Regions from separate parts of the Rhizobium sp. 05L429 genome, predicted to be linked through region 3. Evidence: predicted binding sites of a transcription regulator. Region 3 holds the regulator's gene; each other region holds the start of a gene.
The links. Region 3 encodes LexA, which represses DNA repair genes until DNA is damaged. Its sites were predicted from a motif close to TGTTCNNNNTGTGTTCNG; they were not measured.
Positions count from the first base shown of each region.

Region 1 (4,856 bases), on a different contig from region 3:
CCTGACCATGGCTTCTGCCATGGCTTTGGCGCCGACATGCATCAGCCTGTCGTGCAGTTCGCCTGCCGTCATATTGGCACCGATCTCGACTTCCCGGGTCAGTGCCACGTCGCCTGTATCGAGGCCCTTGTCCATCTTCATGACCATCATGCCGGTTTTTGCGTCGCCCGCCATGATCGCCCGCTGGATGGGGGCCGCGCCACGCCAGCGCGGCAGCAGCGAGGCATGGCCGTTGTAGCATCCGTAACGCGTGCCGGTCAGGATAGCTTCGGGCAGCAGCAGCCCGTAGGCGACGACGACGCCGACATCGGCACCCAGCGCGCGGAAGCGCTCACGCTCTTCGGGATCTTTGAAATTGATTGGTGTGAAAACCGGCAGGCCGAGCAGTTCGGCCGCATGGTGCACCGGCGATTTCTGAAGATCGAGCCCGCGCCGCCCGCCCGGCCGCGGCGGCTGGGTATAGACGGCAACGATCTGGTGGCCGGCGTCGACGAGCAGGCGCAGCGTCGGGACGGAGAAGTCGGGCGTTCCCATGAAAACAATACGAAGAGACATTCTATCTCGCCAATTGAGGATCAGCCGTCTTCAAACGGGTTTACGAGCTTGAGATCAAGCCCTTCGAAGCCTTGTATTCTCCCGCCTTGGCGGTTCAAAGCGCCTTAGACTTGGCGGACTTGGTGAACTTCTTGATCACCATCTCGCGCTTCAGCCTCGAGATATGATCGATGAAAAGCACGCCATTCAAGTGATCGATCTCGTGCTGGAGGCAGGTCGCCAGAAGCCCGTCAGCCTCCACGCTCTGCTCCTTGCCTTCGCGGTCGAGATATTTGGCGGTAACCTTGGCGGGCCGTTCCACTTCAGCATAATAATCGGGAATGGAAAGGCAGCCTTCCTCATAGACGGAACGTTCGTCCGAGGAGCTGACGATCTCCGGATTGATGAAGACGAGCGGCTGTTTTTCCTCGCCTTCCTTCGAAAGATCGATGACGAGCATCCGGCGCGCAACACCGACCTGGATTGCGGCAAGGCCGATGCCCGGTGCGTCATACATAGTGTCCAGCATGTCGTCGACAACGCGCTGGAGATCAGCATCAACCCGCTCGATCGGCTTGGAAACCTGACGGAGAACGGGATCGGGAAGAATGATGAGTGGCTTGATGGTCATGGCGTTCCCATAACCCATCTTTTCACACTAGGGAATTATCCGCCGGGCAGGGATTGCGGTTTTTTGCAGCGCCTGCCCGGTTTTCGCCCGGATTGTCAGGCTGCGCGGCGAGCGGCACGAGCAACCTGACGGCCTTCGGCGCTTGCACGGAAACGCTGCAGCAGTTCAATGAGGTTTTCGACCCCATCCTTCAGCTTGCGGGTTTCGGCCGAGGTACGCTCGACCATGCCGGAATTCTGCTGGGTGATGGTGTCCATATTACGGATCGCTACGCTCACCTCGTTGACGCCCGTTGCCTGATCGCGCGCGGCAGCCGCAATATCGGCAACGAAGCTGTTGATGATGTCGATTCGGCTGATCATGTCGCTCAGCGCCTCACCGGTGCTGCTGACGATGTTCACCCCCTCGTTCACCTGTGTCGAGCTTTCGGAGATCAGATTCTTGATCTCCTTGGCGGCATCGGCCGTGCGCTGCGCAAGCTGACGGACTTCCTGTGCGACGACGGCGAAGCCCTTGCCGGCATCACCGGCGCGGGCGGCCTCGACGCCGGCGTTCAMCGCCAGCAGGTTGGTCTGGAAAGCGATCTCATCGATGACGCCAATGATCTTGGCGATTTCGGTGGAAGACTTCTCGATACCGGCCATGGCCGAAACGGCGCTGTTGACGAGTTCGCCGGAATTCTTGGCTTTTTCCTGTGTTTCGCGCACGGCGCCGGACGCCTTCTCGGCATTGGCGGCGGTCTGGCTGACGCTGACGGAGAGCTGCTGTAGCGCAGCCGAGCTTTCTTCGACGCCCGCAGCCTGCTGCGCGGTGCGCAAGGCAAGATCGTCCGTTGCCTTCGACATCACATCGGCGCCTTCGAGAATGTGACCGGACGTCGTGCGGACGGAAGTGAAGGAATTGCGAAGAGCGTTGACGGCCCTGTTGTAGTCCTCGGCCATCTCCCGGAAATTGCCGGGCAGATCGGCAGGAAGGGTCGCCTCGAGATCGCCGCGCGACAGCGCTTCGAGGCCGCGGCGCAGATGTTCCAGTGCCAGCGCCTGATCGGCTTCGGAGCGAGCGCGTTCTTCTTCCAGCGCCTGGCGCTTTTCTTCAAGCGCCTGGAGATAGACGGAGATGGAATAATCCATGTCGAGCATCGCAGCCTTGATGACGGCGGTCAGCTTTTCGGCAAGCGCCTTTCCTTGCTGGCGGGCAAAGAGCGATGGCCACTGCTTTTCCATCAGGCCCCGGACGAGCTCCGACATGACAAGCGCATAGCCGCCAATATACCAGCGCGGCTCTAGGCCGATGCGGGCATGGGTGCGGCCGACGGCCGTGACGCCATTCACATAGCTCTGGTCGAAATTGCCACCGGAAAGATTGCCCCAATGTTCCTGCTGACGCTTCTTGGCGTGACCCATATGGGCCTTGTCGGAAAAGAAGCCTGCAACAGCCGGAGTCTTGGCAAGCTTATTGTAGAACTTGTCCAGGGCGCCGCCGAGCAGCTCGGAGATCGCCGGCCGCAGCTCCCGCAGATTCTTGCGTGCCTCATCGTCGAGCTCAATGAAGTCAAGGCGCTGCTTGAGGGCATTATCGGTCTGCTGGGGAGTCATGGAGGATCTCTATCTGGCGCGGATGCGGAGGGGAATTTCCGCGCCAGATTTGGCGAATATGGTTTAGCAATCGTTAAGTATGCCCGCTAATTTTTCTCAGATTACAGCGAAGTAGCGCTGACGGCGCCTGACAGGCCGGCGCGGATTGTTCACGTTTTGATCTGGATATCGCTGTCCATTTTGTTATGGTGCAATATGACCATGACACCCGACTCACTCACCTTCTCCCTGCCCGTGCCGAACCCGGCCATGCTTGCAGTCGCGGGCGCCGCGCTCGCCGTTCTCATTCTCGTGGCGATCGTGTTTGCCTTTCGCAATGCCGGCATCCGCCGCGAGGAGGCGGAGGAGGCCAATCTTCGCGCCACAGAAAGCGAAGCGCGCATGGGCGAGCTTCTGAAAATCCAGGCGGAGATGCAGGGACGCATCTCGACCATGACGGAGGTCTTCGGTGCACGGCAGGCCGAGCTCAATCATGCGATCAACCAGCGGATCGACGGCATGTCACAGCGCATGAGTTCGACGCTGACCGAGCAGACGAAATCGACGCATGACAACCTGCAGAAACTGCAGGAGCGCCTGGCGGTGATCGATGTAGCCCAGAATAATATCCAGACGCTCGCCAAGGATGTCGTCGGGCTGCAGGCCATTCTTTCCAACAAGCAGACGCGTGGGGCTTTCGGCCAGTCGCGTATGGAAACGATCGTCGCCGATGGCCTGCCAATGGGCGCCTATACCTTCCAGCAGACGCTTTCCAATGGCTCGCGACCTGACTGCACGATCCGAATGCCGAATGGGGCACCACCGCTCGTCATCGATGCCAAATTTCCGCTCGAAGCGTGGAACGCGATCCGTGATGCAGGCGGCGCGGACGCCGGCAAGCTTGCCGGCCAGCAGTTTCGTCGCGACATGGAAGTCCATATCAAGGATATTTCCGACAAATATCTGATTCAGGGCGAGACGCAGGAGACGGCTTTCCTCTTCGTTCCCTCGGAATCGATCTTCGCTGAAATTCACGAGAATTTCGAAGCGATCGTGCAGAAGGCTCACCGCGCACGCGTCGTCATCGTCTCGCCTTCGCTCCTGATGCTGTCGATCCAGGTCATTCAGGCTGTGCTGAAAGACCAACGTATGCGGGCGCAGGCGCATGTCATCCAGGGTGAAGTTGCCCTGCTCATGGACGATCTCGGCCGGCTCGACGAGCGCGTGCGCAAGCTGCAGGGACATTTTTCCCAGACGCAGCGCGACGTGGACCAGATTATTACCTCGGCGGACAAGCTTACCAAGCGCGGCGCGAAGATCGAGGCGCTGGAATTCGAGGCAGGCGGCGACGGCAAGCCGGCGCAAGTGAGCGAGCCGGCGGCGAAATCAGTCGAAAGCAGGACCGGACTGCTCAAGCTCAGGGTGGTTGACGAGGAGTGATCGCTTCGGCAGTGTCGCGACCCGAAGCAAGGGACAGACATTCCATGATCACAGTTTTCGGCTCCATCAACATGGACCTTATCGCCACCACCGAGCGCCTGCCGAAGCCCGGAGAAACGGTTGCCGGCAATAGCTTTGCAACGGCTGCCGGCGGCAAGGGTGCCAATCAGGCGCTCGCCGCCCGCCGCGCGGGCCGCTATGTCCATATGGCGGGCGCTGTCGGCAAGGATGCCTTTGCCGAAGGCGCCCTTGAACTGCTCGACGGCGCCGGCACCGATCTTTCGCGCGTCAGCCATGTCGAGGGGCCGACGGGCACGGCCCTCATTCTCGTCGGCGGCGACGGCGAAAACATGATCGCGGTCATTCCCGGCGCGAACGGCAAGGTCAGCGGTGGCAATGCCGAGGCCGCCGTCAACGCCATGAATGAAGGCGATATTCTGATGCTGCAGCTTGAAGTTCCGGTCGAGGCGGTCGAGCGTGCGCTTACTGCCTCCCGTGCCAAGGGCATCACCAGCATTCTCAATCTTGCGCCGCTCATTCCGGATGCGCCGCGACTCGGCCGGCTGGCCGACATCGTCATTGCCAACGAGACCGAATTCGAGCGGCTGGCGGGAGAGGAGAACATGAGTCCCGGCGACCGTGAGGCGGCGTTGGAGCGGCTGCATGCCGAGACCGGC
Region 1 covers NZ_JBFTNV010000029.1:78,073-82,928, forward strand. The annotation lists gene fmt (methionyl-tRNA formyltransferase) at 1-555, opposite strand, end outside; gene def (peptide deformylase) at 650-1,165, opposite strand; gene AC1DNW_RS26010 (methyl-accepting chemotaxis protein) at 1,261-2,760, opposite strand; gene AC1DNW_RS26015 (DNA recombination protein RmuC) at 2,956-4,179, shown strand; gene AC1DNW_RS26020 (ribokinase) at 4,224-4,856, shown strand, end outside.
Region 1: AC1DNW_RS26015 (DNA recombination protein RmuC) is a predicted target of LexA. The motif match lies at 2,907-2,924, and genes of this name have one in related genera.

Region 2 (3,536 bases), on a different contig from region 3:
TTGCGCGGCTCGACCATCGCCTTCATCATCCTAGCCGTCTTCGCACTGTTCGGCTCCAGCGTGCTCGGCGTGCTCGGCATTTCCATCGGTGCCTTCCGGCTGGCGGGCGGCCTGCTGCTGTTCTGGATCGCTTTCGAAATGGTGTTCGAGAAGCGCCAGGACCGTAAGGAAAAGACCACGGAAGTGGCGATTACCAAGGATCATATCGAGAATATTGCCGTCTTCCCGCTGGCACTGCCGCTGATTGCCGGGCCGGGCGCCATTTCCGCGACGATCCTGCTGGGAGGCACCCTTCCCTCCACCGTCGAGCGGGCGCAACTGATCGGCGTTATCGCGGCCTGCTTGCTGATCACGTTGGTGGTGCTTTTCCTCGCCGACCGGCTAGACCGCTTCCTCGGCGTCACGGGCCGGGCAATCCTGACCCGCCTTCTCGGAGTCATCCTGGCAGCGCTTGCCGCCCAGTTCGTTATCGATGGGGCAAAATCGGCGCTCAACCTGATCAGCGCCACACCGACATGAAAACGGCGCCCTTGGGCGCCGTTTGCAAGACTACTGAACAAGACCGATCAAAACGGAATGTCGTCGTCGAGATCACGCGAGAAGTTGCCGCCGCCGGCACTACTACCGCCGCCGCTGCTTCCGCCACTACGTCCACCACCGCTACCGCTACGGCCACCGCCGGATGACTGCGCCGGCGCACCGTAATCGTCGCCATAACCGCCGCCACCGAAATCGTCGCCGCCACGGCCGCCGCCGAAGCCGGAGCCAGCACCGCCGCCCTCACCTCCGCGCCCGTCGAGCATCGTCAGCGTCGAATTGAAGCCCTGCAGCACGACTTCCGTCGAGTAGCGGTCGGCGCCAGTCTGGTCCTGCCACTTGCGGGTCTGCAGCGCGCCTTCGATATATAGCTTGGCGCCCTTCTTCACATATTGCTCGACGACCTTGCAGAGGCCTTCGTTGAAGACCACTACGGTGTGCCATTCTGTCTTTTCGCGGCGCTCGCCGGAATTGCGGTCGCGCCATGTTTCAGACGTCGCGATGCGGAGGTTGGCGATCGGCCGGCCATCCTGCGTGCGGCGGATTTCGGGGTCGGCGCCCACGTTTCCGATCAGAATTACCTTGTTCACACTGCCAGCCATATCATTTCACCTTACTGCCGCCCTGACCGGCGGCGTTCAAAACCATCGACATACTCTAAACCATAGAGGACAAGCGGTGCGCATCCAGCCCCGCTTAATCCACAAGGAATTTTGTTCTTTATTTGTTCTATTTATTCGCTATGATCCTGTCAACAGAATCGAAAACCTTTGTTGTTCCGGACATTCAGCCTCGACTCGCCCACCGGCATCACTACATAAGGGCTGTTATTCCCCCAAACGACTTGAAGCAGAGACGATGAGCGAACTGAAGACGATCTCCATCCGTGGCGCGCGTGAGCATAATCTGAAGGGCATCGACCTCGATCTGCCGCGCAACAAGCTCATCGTCATGACCGGCCTCTCCGGATCCGGCAAGTCCTCGCTTGCCTTCGACACGATCTATGCCGAGGGACAGCGCCGCTATGTCGAAAGCCTTTCGGCCTATGCGCGCCAGTTCCTGGAAATGATGCAGAAGCCCGATGTCGACCAGATCGACGGGCTGTCGCCGGCGATCTCGATCGAGCAGAAGACGACCTCGCGCAATCCACGCTCGACGGTCGGCACGGTTACGGAAATCTACGACTATATGCGCCTCTTGTTTGCGCGCGTCGGCGTTCCCTACTCGCCTGCGACGGGCCTGCCGATCGAAAGCCAGACGGTCAGCCAGATGGTCGATCGGGTGCTGGCTTTCGAGGAAGGCACGCGTCTTTATATATTGGCGCCGATGATCCGCGGACGTAAGGGCGAGTACAAGAAAGAGCTGGCGGAGCTCATGAAAAAGGGCTTCCAGCGCGTCAAGGTGGACGGCCAGTTCTACGAGATCGCCGATGCGCCTGTTCTCGACAAGAAGTACAAGCACGATATCGACATTGTCATCGACCGTATTGTCGTACGGCCGGATATGGCATCGCGCCTTGCCGACAGTTTCGAGACGGCGCTGAAGCTCGCCGACGGCCTTGCCGTTGCCGAATTCGCCGACAAGCCGCTTCCGCCCGAAGAAACCTCGGCCGGCGGCTCGGCCAACAAGTCGCTCAACGAGACGCATGAGCGTGTGCTGTTTTCGGAAAAGTTTGCCTGCCCGGTTTCCGGCTTCACCATTCCGGAGATCGAGCCACGGCTCTTTTCGTTCAACAATCCCTTCGGCGCCTGCCCGACCTGCGACGGTCTCGGCTCACAGCAGAAGATCGACCCTGATCTGATCGTGCCTGAGCCTGAGCGCACGCTGCGCGACGGCGCCATCGCGCCCTGGGCCAAGTCGACCTCGCCCTACTACAACCAGACGCTCGAAGCGCTCGGCAAGCATTTCGGCTTCAAGCTCGGCAGCCGCTGGAACGATCTCCCCGAAAAGGCCAGGGATGTCATCCTGAACGGCACCGAGGAGAAGATCGAATTCCATTATGCCGACGGCGCACGCACTTACACGACCTCGAAGAATTTCGAGGGCATCGTGCCCAATCTCGAACGGCGCTGGAAGGAAACMGATTCCGCCTGGGCGCGCGAGGATATTGAGCGCTTCATGTCGGCAGCCCCCTGCCCGTCCTGCAACGGCTATCGCCTGAAGCCTGAGGCGCTCGCCGTGAAAATCAACAAGCTGCATATCGGCGAAGTCACCCAGATGTCGATCCGCATCGCTCGCGACTGGTTCGAGACGCTGCCGGCGACCTTCAACGCCAAGCAGAATGAGATTGCCGTGCGGATTCTCAAGGAAATCCGCGACCGCTTGCGGTTCCTGAACGATGTAGGCCTCGAATATCTCAGCCTGTCACGCAATTCCGGTACGCTGTCAGGCGGTGAAAGCCAGCGTATCCGGCTTGCCTCGCAGATCGGCTCCGGCTTGACCGGCGTTCTCTATGTACTCGACGAGCCGTCGATCGGCCTGCACCAGCGCGACAATGCACGGCTTCTCGACACGCTGAAGCACCTGCGCGACATCGGCAACACGGTCATCGTCGTAGAGCATGACGAGGACGCGATCCTGACGGCCGACGATGTGGTCGATATCGGCCCGGCAGCCGGCGTGCATGGCGGCCAGGTAGTGGCGCATGGCACGCCGCAAGAAATCATGGCCAATCCGAAGTCGCTGACCGGGAAATATCTCTCCGGCGAACTTGGCGTGACCCTGCCCGACGAACGCCGCAAGCCGAAGAAGGGCAAGGAGATCAAGGTCGTCGGCGCCCGCGGCAACAATCTGAAGAATGTCACGGCGGCAATTCCGCTCGGCGTCTTTACGGCGGTGACGGGTGTTTCGGGCGGCGGCAAGTCCACCTTCCTGATCGAGACGCTTTACAAGTCGGCGGCGCGTCGCGTCATGGGTGCGCGTGAAATCCCTGCCGATCACGATCGCATCGATGGCTTTGAGCATATCGACAAGGTGATCGACATCGATCAGTCGCCGAT
Region 2 covers NZ_JBFTNV010000012.1:106,283-109,818, forward strand. The annotation lists gene AC1DNW_RS15035 (MarC family protein) at 1-519, shown strand, start outside; gene AC1DNW_RS15040 (single-stranded DNA-binding protein) at 567-1,139, opposite strand; gene uvrA (excinuclease ABC subunit UvrA) at 1,396-3,536, shown strand, end outside.
Region 2: uvrA (excinuclease ABC subunit UvrA) is a predicted target of LexA. The motif match lies at 1,252-1,269, and genes of this name have one in related genera.

Region 3 (6,542 bases):
GGTAAATTATTGATAAAGAACGAGAATTCTGGATTAACCTAAATTCGGTTAATTGCGGTAGTGATTGTAAATTACAATCTCGTCTGCGCGCGACATATTGAGCTGATACCGCGCCTTTTCGTCGAGCATATCCTTGTCCAGCGAGCCGTCGCTAAGAAGTGCAACCTGCGCTTCGAGATGCTCGCGCCTGGTCTTCAGCACAACCAATTCCTTCTCGCGCGCGATACGTTGGCGCTCGAACGCCTCCGTCGCACGCAGACCATAATCACCATGGATGCAATGATAGCCGAAATAGGAGAGGAACGCGACCGCCATGGCCGGAATGACGAAGCGACCGGTCTTTCTCTTCTTATGATGCTTTGTCCACATACACGCATGCTCTGTAACGCATTACCAATCCCTTCAATTTACCGCGCAGAGATTAACCGTTCATTGACTCAGACTTGACGCAACAAAAAACCCGCGCCAAGGCGCGGGTTCCAAATGCCTGATTCATAAGATCGTATTAGCCGCGAATGATGGAACGGCCGGCATACTCAGCCTGAGGGCCAAGGCCTTCTTCAATGCGGATAAGCTGATTGTACTTGGCAAGACGATCCGAGCGCGACAGAGAGCCGGTCTTGATCTGGCCGCAGTTGGTGGCAACTGCGAGATCGGCGATCGTGGAGTCTTCCGTCTCGCCCGAGCGATGCGACATGACGGCGGTGTAGGCTGCCTTGTGCGCGGTGTTGACGGCGTCGAGCGTTTCCGTCAGGGAGCCGATCTGGTTGACCTTGACGAGGATCGAGTTGGCAACGCCCATGCGGATACCGTCACGCAGACGAGCCGAGTTGGTGACGAACAGGTCATCGCCGACAAGCTGGCACTTCTTGCCGACAAGATCGGTCAGCGTCTTCCAGCCTTCCCAATCGTCTTCTGCCATGCCGTCTTCGACGGAAATGATCGGGTACTTGCCGACGAGTTCGGCGAGGTATTCGGCCATTGCGCCCGGTTCGAGCGTGCGGCCTTCGCCTTCCATTACATACTTGCCGTCCTTGAAGAACTCCGTCGAGGCGCAATCGAGGCCGAGATAGATGTCCTCACCCGGCTTGTAGCCGGCTTTCTCAACCGACTTCATGATGAAGTCGAGGGCTTCCGGAGCGCTCTTCAGGCCCGGTGCAAAACCACCTTCGTCGCCGACATTGGTGTTGTGCCCCTGGGCAGCGAGTTCCTTGCGCAGCGTATGGAAGACTTCCGAGCCCATGCGGACGGCTTCACGGATCGAATCTGCGCCAACCGGCAGGATCATGAATTCCTGGAAGTCGATCGGGTTGTCGGCATGAGCGCCGCCGTTGATGATGTTCATCATCGGAACCGGCAGAAGGCTTGCCGAAGCACCACCGACATAACGGTAGAGCGGCAGGCCGGAAGCCTCCGCGGCGGCCTTGGCGACAGCAAGCGAAACGCCGAGGATGGCGTTGGCGCCGAGGCGTGACTTGTTCGGCGTACCGTCGAGCTCGATCATGATCTTGTCGATCTGAATCTGGTTTTCAGCATCGATGCCGCCGATCGCGTCGAAGATCTCGGTATTGGCGGCTTCGACGGCCTTTTCGACACCCTTGCCGAGATAGCGCTTGCCGCCGTCGCGTAGTTCGACAGCTTCATGCGCGCCAGTCGAAGCGCCCGAGGGAACAGCCGCACGGCCCATGCTGCCGTCTTCGAGATAGACATCGACTTCGACGGTGGGGTTACCACGGCTATCGAGAATCTCGCGGGCTATGATATCGGTAATTGCAGTCATGGTTTTTTCCTGCTCGGTGGGTGGATAAATCGTTTGAAACCGTCTTAATCGAAGGTGCGCAAATTACAATGGCAGTTTGCGGCACCCTTCGGCATGCAGTTCCACTCGTCGCTATATTACGATCATGTCAGGCTTTTGACTGTCAGCCTTTAGCGATCGCGTCGAAAGCCAGCAGCTTTTCCAGAAGCCGCGGCATATCCTTGAGATAGACCATGTTCGGGCCGTCGCAGGGCGCGTTATCCGGGTCCTGATGGGTCTCGATAAAGACCCCGGCAACACCGACCGCCACGGCAGCGCGCGCGAGCGTCTCCACGAATTGCCGTTCTCCGCCGGACGTTTCCCCCTGCCCACCCGGCTGCTGGACCGAATGAGTGGCGTCGAAGATAACTGGCGCACCGGTGGCTGCCATGATCGGCAGGGAGCGCATGTCGGAGACCAGCGTGTTGTAGCCGAAGGAAGCGCCGCGCTCGCACAGCAGAATGTTCGGATTGCCACTCTGATTCAGCTTGCCGAGCACATTCTTCATGTCCCAAGGCGCCAGGAACTGGCCCTTCTTGACGTTGATGACGCGGCCCGTCTTGGCAGCAGCCACCAGAAGATCAGTCTGGCGAGACAGGAAGGCCGGTATCTGCAGGATATCAACGACCTTCGCTACTTCGGCGCATTGTTCTTCGCTGTGAATGTCGGTGAGAACCGGAATGCCGAGTTCCTTCTTGAGATCAGCGAATACTTCCAGCCCCTTCTCAAGGCCGACACCGCGTTTGCTCGACAACGAAGAGCGATTGGCCTTGTCGAAAGACGTCTTGTAGACAAGCCCTATGCCGAGCTTGGCGCACAGTTCCTTCAATGTGCCGGCCACCATGAACGCATGGTCGCGGCTTTCCATTTCGCAGGCGCCGGCGATCAGCGACAAGCGGCCGGTATTGGAGAAGGTGACCTTACCGGCGCCCTCGCCGACCGTCACCTGGGAATTGGTATTGGAGCTCATGATGTTTCCTCGAAGGCGAAGAGCACGCCCTGGCCGGGCGCGGGCTTCACCAGAATACGGTTGCCCTTGCGTGTATAGGTCACCCCGTTAGCAGCCAAATGCGCTTCTGTCACGGCAAGATCGCCCGCATGGAAAAGGATCGCCCGCCCACGCAGGCCGCGATCGGTGTCCGGCGTCGCCAGATCGAAATAGGCCTCCAGACCCGCCGGGTTCATCAGACTGATTTTTGTGTTTGCCAGAGCAACTCTCACCCCAAAACCGGTCTCATCTGCGGCGTCGGCTCTTGCCACGCCACGGACGAATTCGCCGAAGGCCGAAGGCTCGGGCGCGGCTAGAACTATCTCGGCAATTCCGGTTACGCCGTTGACGTGAGCTTCGAGCGCGCTGCGGTCAGCAGGGAGCGGATTGACGCGCTCGACGGCGAAGAGAAAGAAATCCGGTGCMCGGAGGTCACCGGCGAAGGCGAGCCGGAAGCCGGCAATGCTCTCCGTGCCATCCGGCATTTTCACGGGACGTTCGAACTGCAACACAGAACCAGCGCTAATGCCGCCTTTAACGAATCGAGCATGTTCATGCTTTGCATCCGCGGCACTGAAGGCGATAGCAGACAGGCCCTCGCTGCCGCAGCGAAAACGAAAGGCCTGATCGCGGGCTGTGAAGACATTGCCATCACGCGCCGTCCTGTCGCTCTCCTCGACACTGGCGACGCCGAGCGGCTCGAGATAGCTCCTGTCGGCGAAGAAAACGCAGGCATTTTCCGTACCGAAGGGATGGCGCGCGTCCGGAGCGACGGTGAAGCCCAGCTTGCCTAACCTCTCGCGTGCAAGGGCGATATCGGTAACCGGCAAAACGAGATGATCGATCGCAAGCGTGTCTTGGGTCATCAGCTACTCTCCAGCAATCACAAGGAGATGTGCTTCAACAAGCCTTACGAAGCAAGGCCGGACGGGCCGGGCGCCGACAAAAATAAAATTCTCAACACAATGGGGAGAAATTTTACGAAAATTTAGCCACTTGCGGAACACATATGGAACATATAGTGTCCGTTCTGGATTTGTTTCAATACTGGGGTCACACGCCGATGCTCACGCGCAAACAACAGGAACTTCTTCTTTTCATTCATGAAAGGATGAAGGAATCCGGCGTTCCGCCATCTTTCGACGAGATGAAGGACGCCCTGGATCTGGCCTCGAAATCCGGCATTCATCGGCTGATCACGGCGCTCGAAGAACGCGGCTTCATTCGCCGGCTTCCGAACCGGGCGCGTGCGCTCGAAGTCATCAAGCTGCCGGAAGCCTACAGCTCGAGCCTACAGCCAAGGCGCGGCTTTTCACCAAGCGTCATCGAAGGCAGCCTCGGCAAGCCGCAACCTGTTGCGCCTCCCGCCGCGGCAAAGTCAGCACCTGCGGCCGACAACGGCAATTCGGTTTCCGTGCCGGTCATGGGGCGCATCGCTGCCGGCGTGCCGATTTCGGCAATCCAGAACAACACCCATGACATCACCGTTCCCGCCGATATGCTTGGCTCCGGCGAACATTATGCGCTCGAAGTTCGTGGCGACTCGATGATCGAAGCCGGCATCTTCGATGGCGATACCGTCATCATCCGCAACGGTAGCACGGCCAATCCGGGTGACATCGTCGTCGCACTCGTCGATGAAGAGGAAGCGACGCTCAAGCGCTTCCGCCGCAAGGGCGCATCGATTGCGCTCGAAGCCGCAAACCCCGCTTACGAGACCCGCATTTTCCCGCCGGATCGCGTCAAGGTCCAGGGCAAGCTCGTCGGCCTCATTCGTCGCTATCACTGACCGGTGACCGGTMAACATCAGCGAATGTGTCGCTACGCCAGTCATAGGCACGGTGGCGCATCCAGGGCCGTGGTAATGCGTCGAATGTAGCGGCAACCGCAACTCCGCCATCTGTGAAACGAAGCTCGATCGAGCCTGTCTTGCGCAATGTTTCGCCGGTAAAGAGCAGAGCTCCGGATCGGCAGCCGTCAAGACGCAGACGGACAGGGGTGACGACGATATCGGCCGTATCGCAGGCAGGGCCCAGATAGGCTGCATTGTCGATAACCGTCAGTTTCTTTCCATTGCCGAGCATGATGGCGCACCAGGCACCTTTCAGGCACGAGAACCGTGACGGCGAACCGATCGCGACACGTCTTATCGATTCTCTGGCTTCATTCTGTTGATCCCGCGAGAGCTGCAGTCTTTTGCCTTCGGGCGCAGTGGGCCTGTTGGCAGCTTCCAGCATGACTGGCTTCCTGTGCTCTTCGATGGCAAGCGCCCGCTGCCATTGTTCGAAGATGAAGGCGGGTGGCTTTTCGCGGTTCGAAGCTATCGCCTCTCCATCGACAACAGCAACGAGGCTACCGTCTTCGGCAATGGCGATGTCGGGCATTGCCTCTGATGGCAGCGCCGCGACAGCAAGCGTGGAGAGAGCGACGATTGCCGTTCCGATATGCCGCAGTCGAGTTCTGAGGAGGGTCAGCAGCAGAAAACCGAAAACAGCCGTCGGGAAGTACCAACCCGGCAAACGGCCCACATCGATATTGCCACCCCAGCTCGATACCGTCTTTGCGATTGTAATCACCAGATCCAGCCCGAAGCCTGCCACATGCCATGCCCAGCCGTCCAGGCCAAAGGGCATCAGCAGCATCGCCAGCATCCCAGCCGGCATGACGATGAAGGAAATCACCGGCATGGCCGCGAGATTTGCCGGCAGGCCATAGGCTGTCAGCCGGTGGAAATGCTCGATCGAAAACAGCGCGGTAGAGAAGCCGCCAATCAGCGACGTCAGGAAAATGCCACCAAAGAAACCGCCGACCACGAAGAGGGGCTTCATGACCGGCAGGTTGGCAAAGACATTCTCCCACATCGGCCGGCCTTTCCAGAGATCGTAGCCGGCGACCAGGGCAAGTGTTGCGGCAAAGGACATCTGGAAGCTCGGCCCCAGCACCTCCGATGGCGAGATCGCAAGGATCACAAGAGCGGATAGCGCCACGTTTCTGAGGCTGATCGATGGCCGGTCAAAGAAGACGGCAACCAGCATGATGGCCATCATGATGAAGGCACGTTCGGCGGAGACGGCAAAGCCGGAGATCAGATAGTAGGCCGTCACCGCCGCGAGCGCACCGGCCGCCGCGATTTTCTTGGTCGGCCACGCCTGGGCAATGCCGGGAAAAAGGCTAAGGACGACGCGCAGGCCGACAAAAAAGATGCCGGCGGAAAGCGCCATATTGAGACCGGAGATCGCGACGATATGGGCAAGGCCGGACTGCCGCAGCGCGTCCGTCGTGTCATCCGAGATCGCCCGTCTCTCGTCGGTGACAAGCGAAGCGGCAAAGGCGCCGGTATCGCCCGGCAGGGTGGAGCGTATGCGATCGCCGATGCCACTCCTGAGGCGATAGAGCCATTCGAGTGTCGCCTCACCGACCGAGCCCGCTTGCTGTGGCTGCAAGGCAAGCTTTTTCGGCGCGCCATAGAAAAAGCCGTTGGCGCCGATGCCGTCAAAATAGGCACTGAAAGCAAAATCATTCAGGTGGGGAAGTGCGGGGCCTGCCGGAGGCGTGAGACGCGCCCTGCCCTCGATGACGTCGCCAAGCTCGAAAGGCTGCGCGGCGCCTCTCACGAGCACTGTAATGCGTTTAGGCGGACGCTTGATCTGCGGCGCGTCTGTTCCGGTGACGTCAAGAATGTAACGCCAGCGCCCCCGCCCGTCGCCTTCGCGGCGCTCGATCCTGCCTGTTACCGTTGTCGTTACGGCTGAATCG
Region 3 covers NZ_JBFTNV010000018.1:114,637-121,178, reverse strand. The annotation lists gene AC1DNW_RS19875 (FtsB family cell division protein) at 49-369, opposite strand; gene eno (phosphopyruvate hydratase) at 506-1,780, opposite strand; gene kdsA (3-deoxy-8-phosphooctulonate synthase) at 1,923-2,768, opposite strand; gene AC1DNW_RS19860 (VOC family protein) at 2,765-3,652, opposite strand; gene lexA (transcriptional repressor LexA) at 3,850-4,575, shown strand; gene AC1DNW_RS19850 (ComEC/Rec2 family competence protein) at 4,556-6,542, opposite strand, start outside.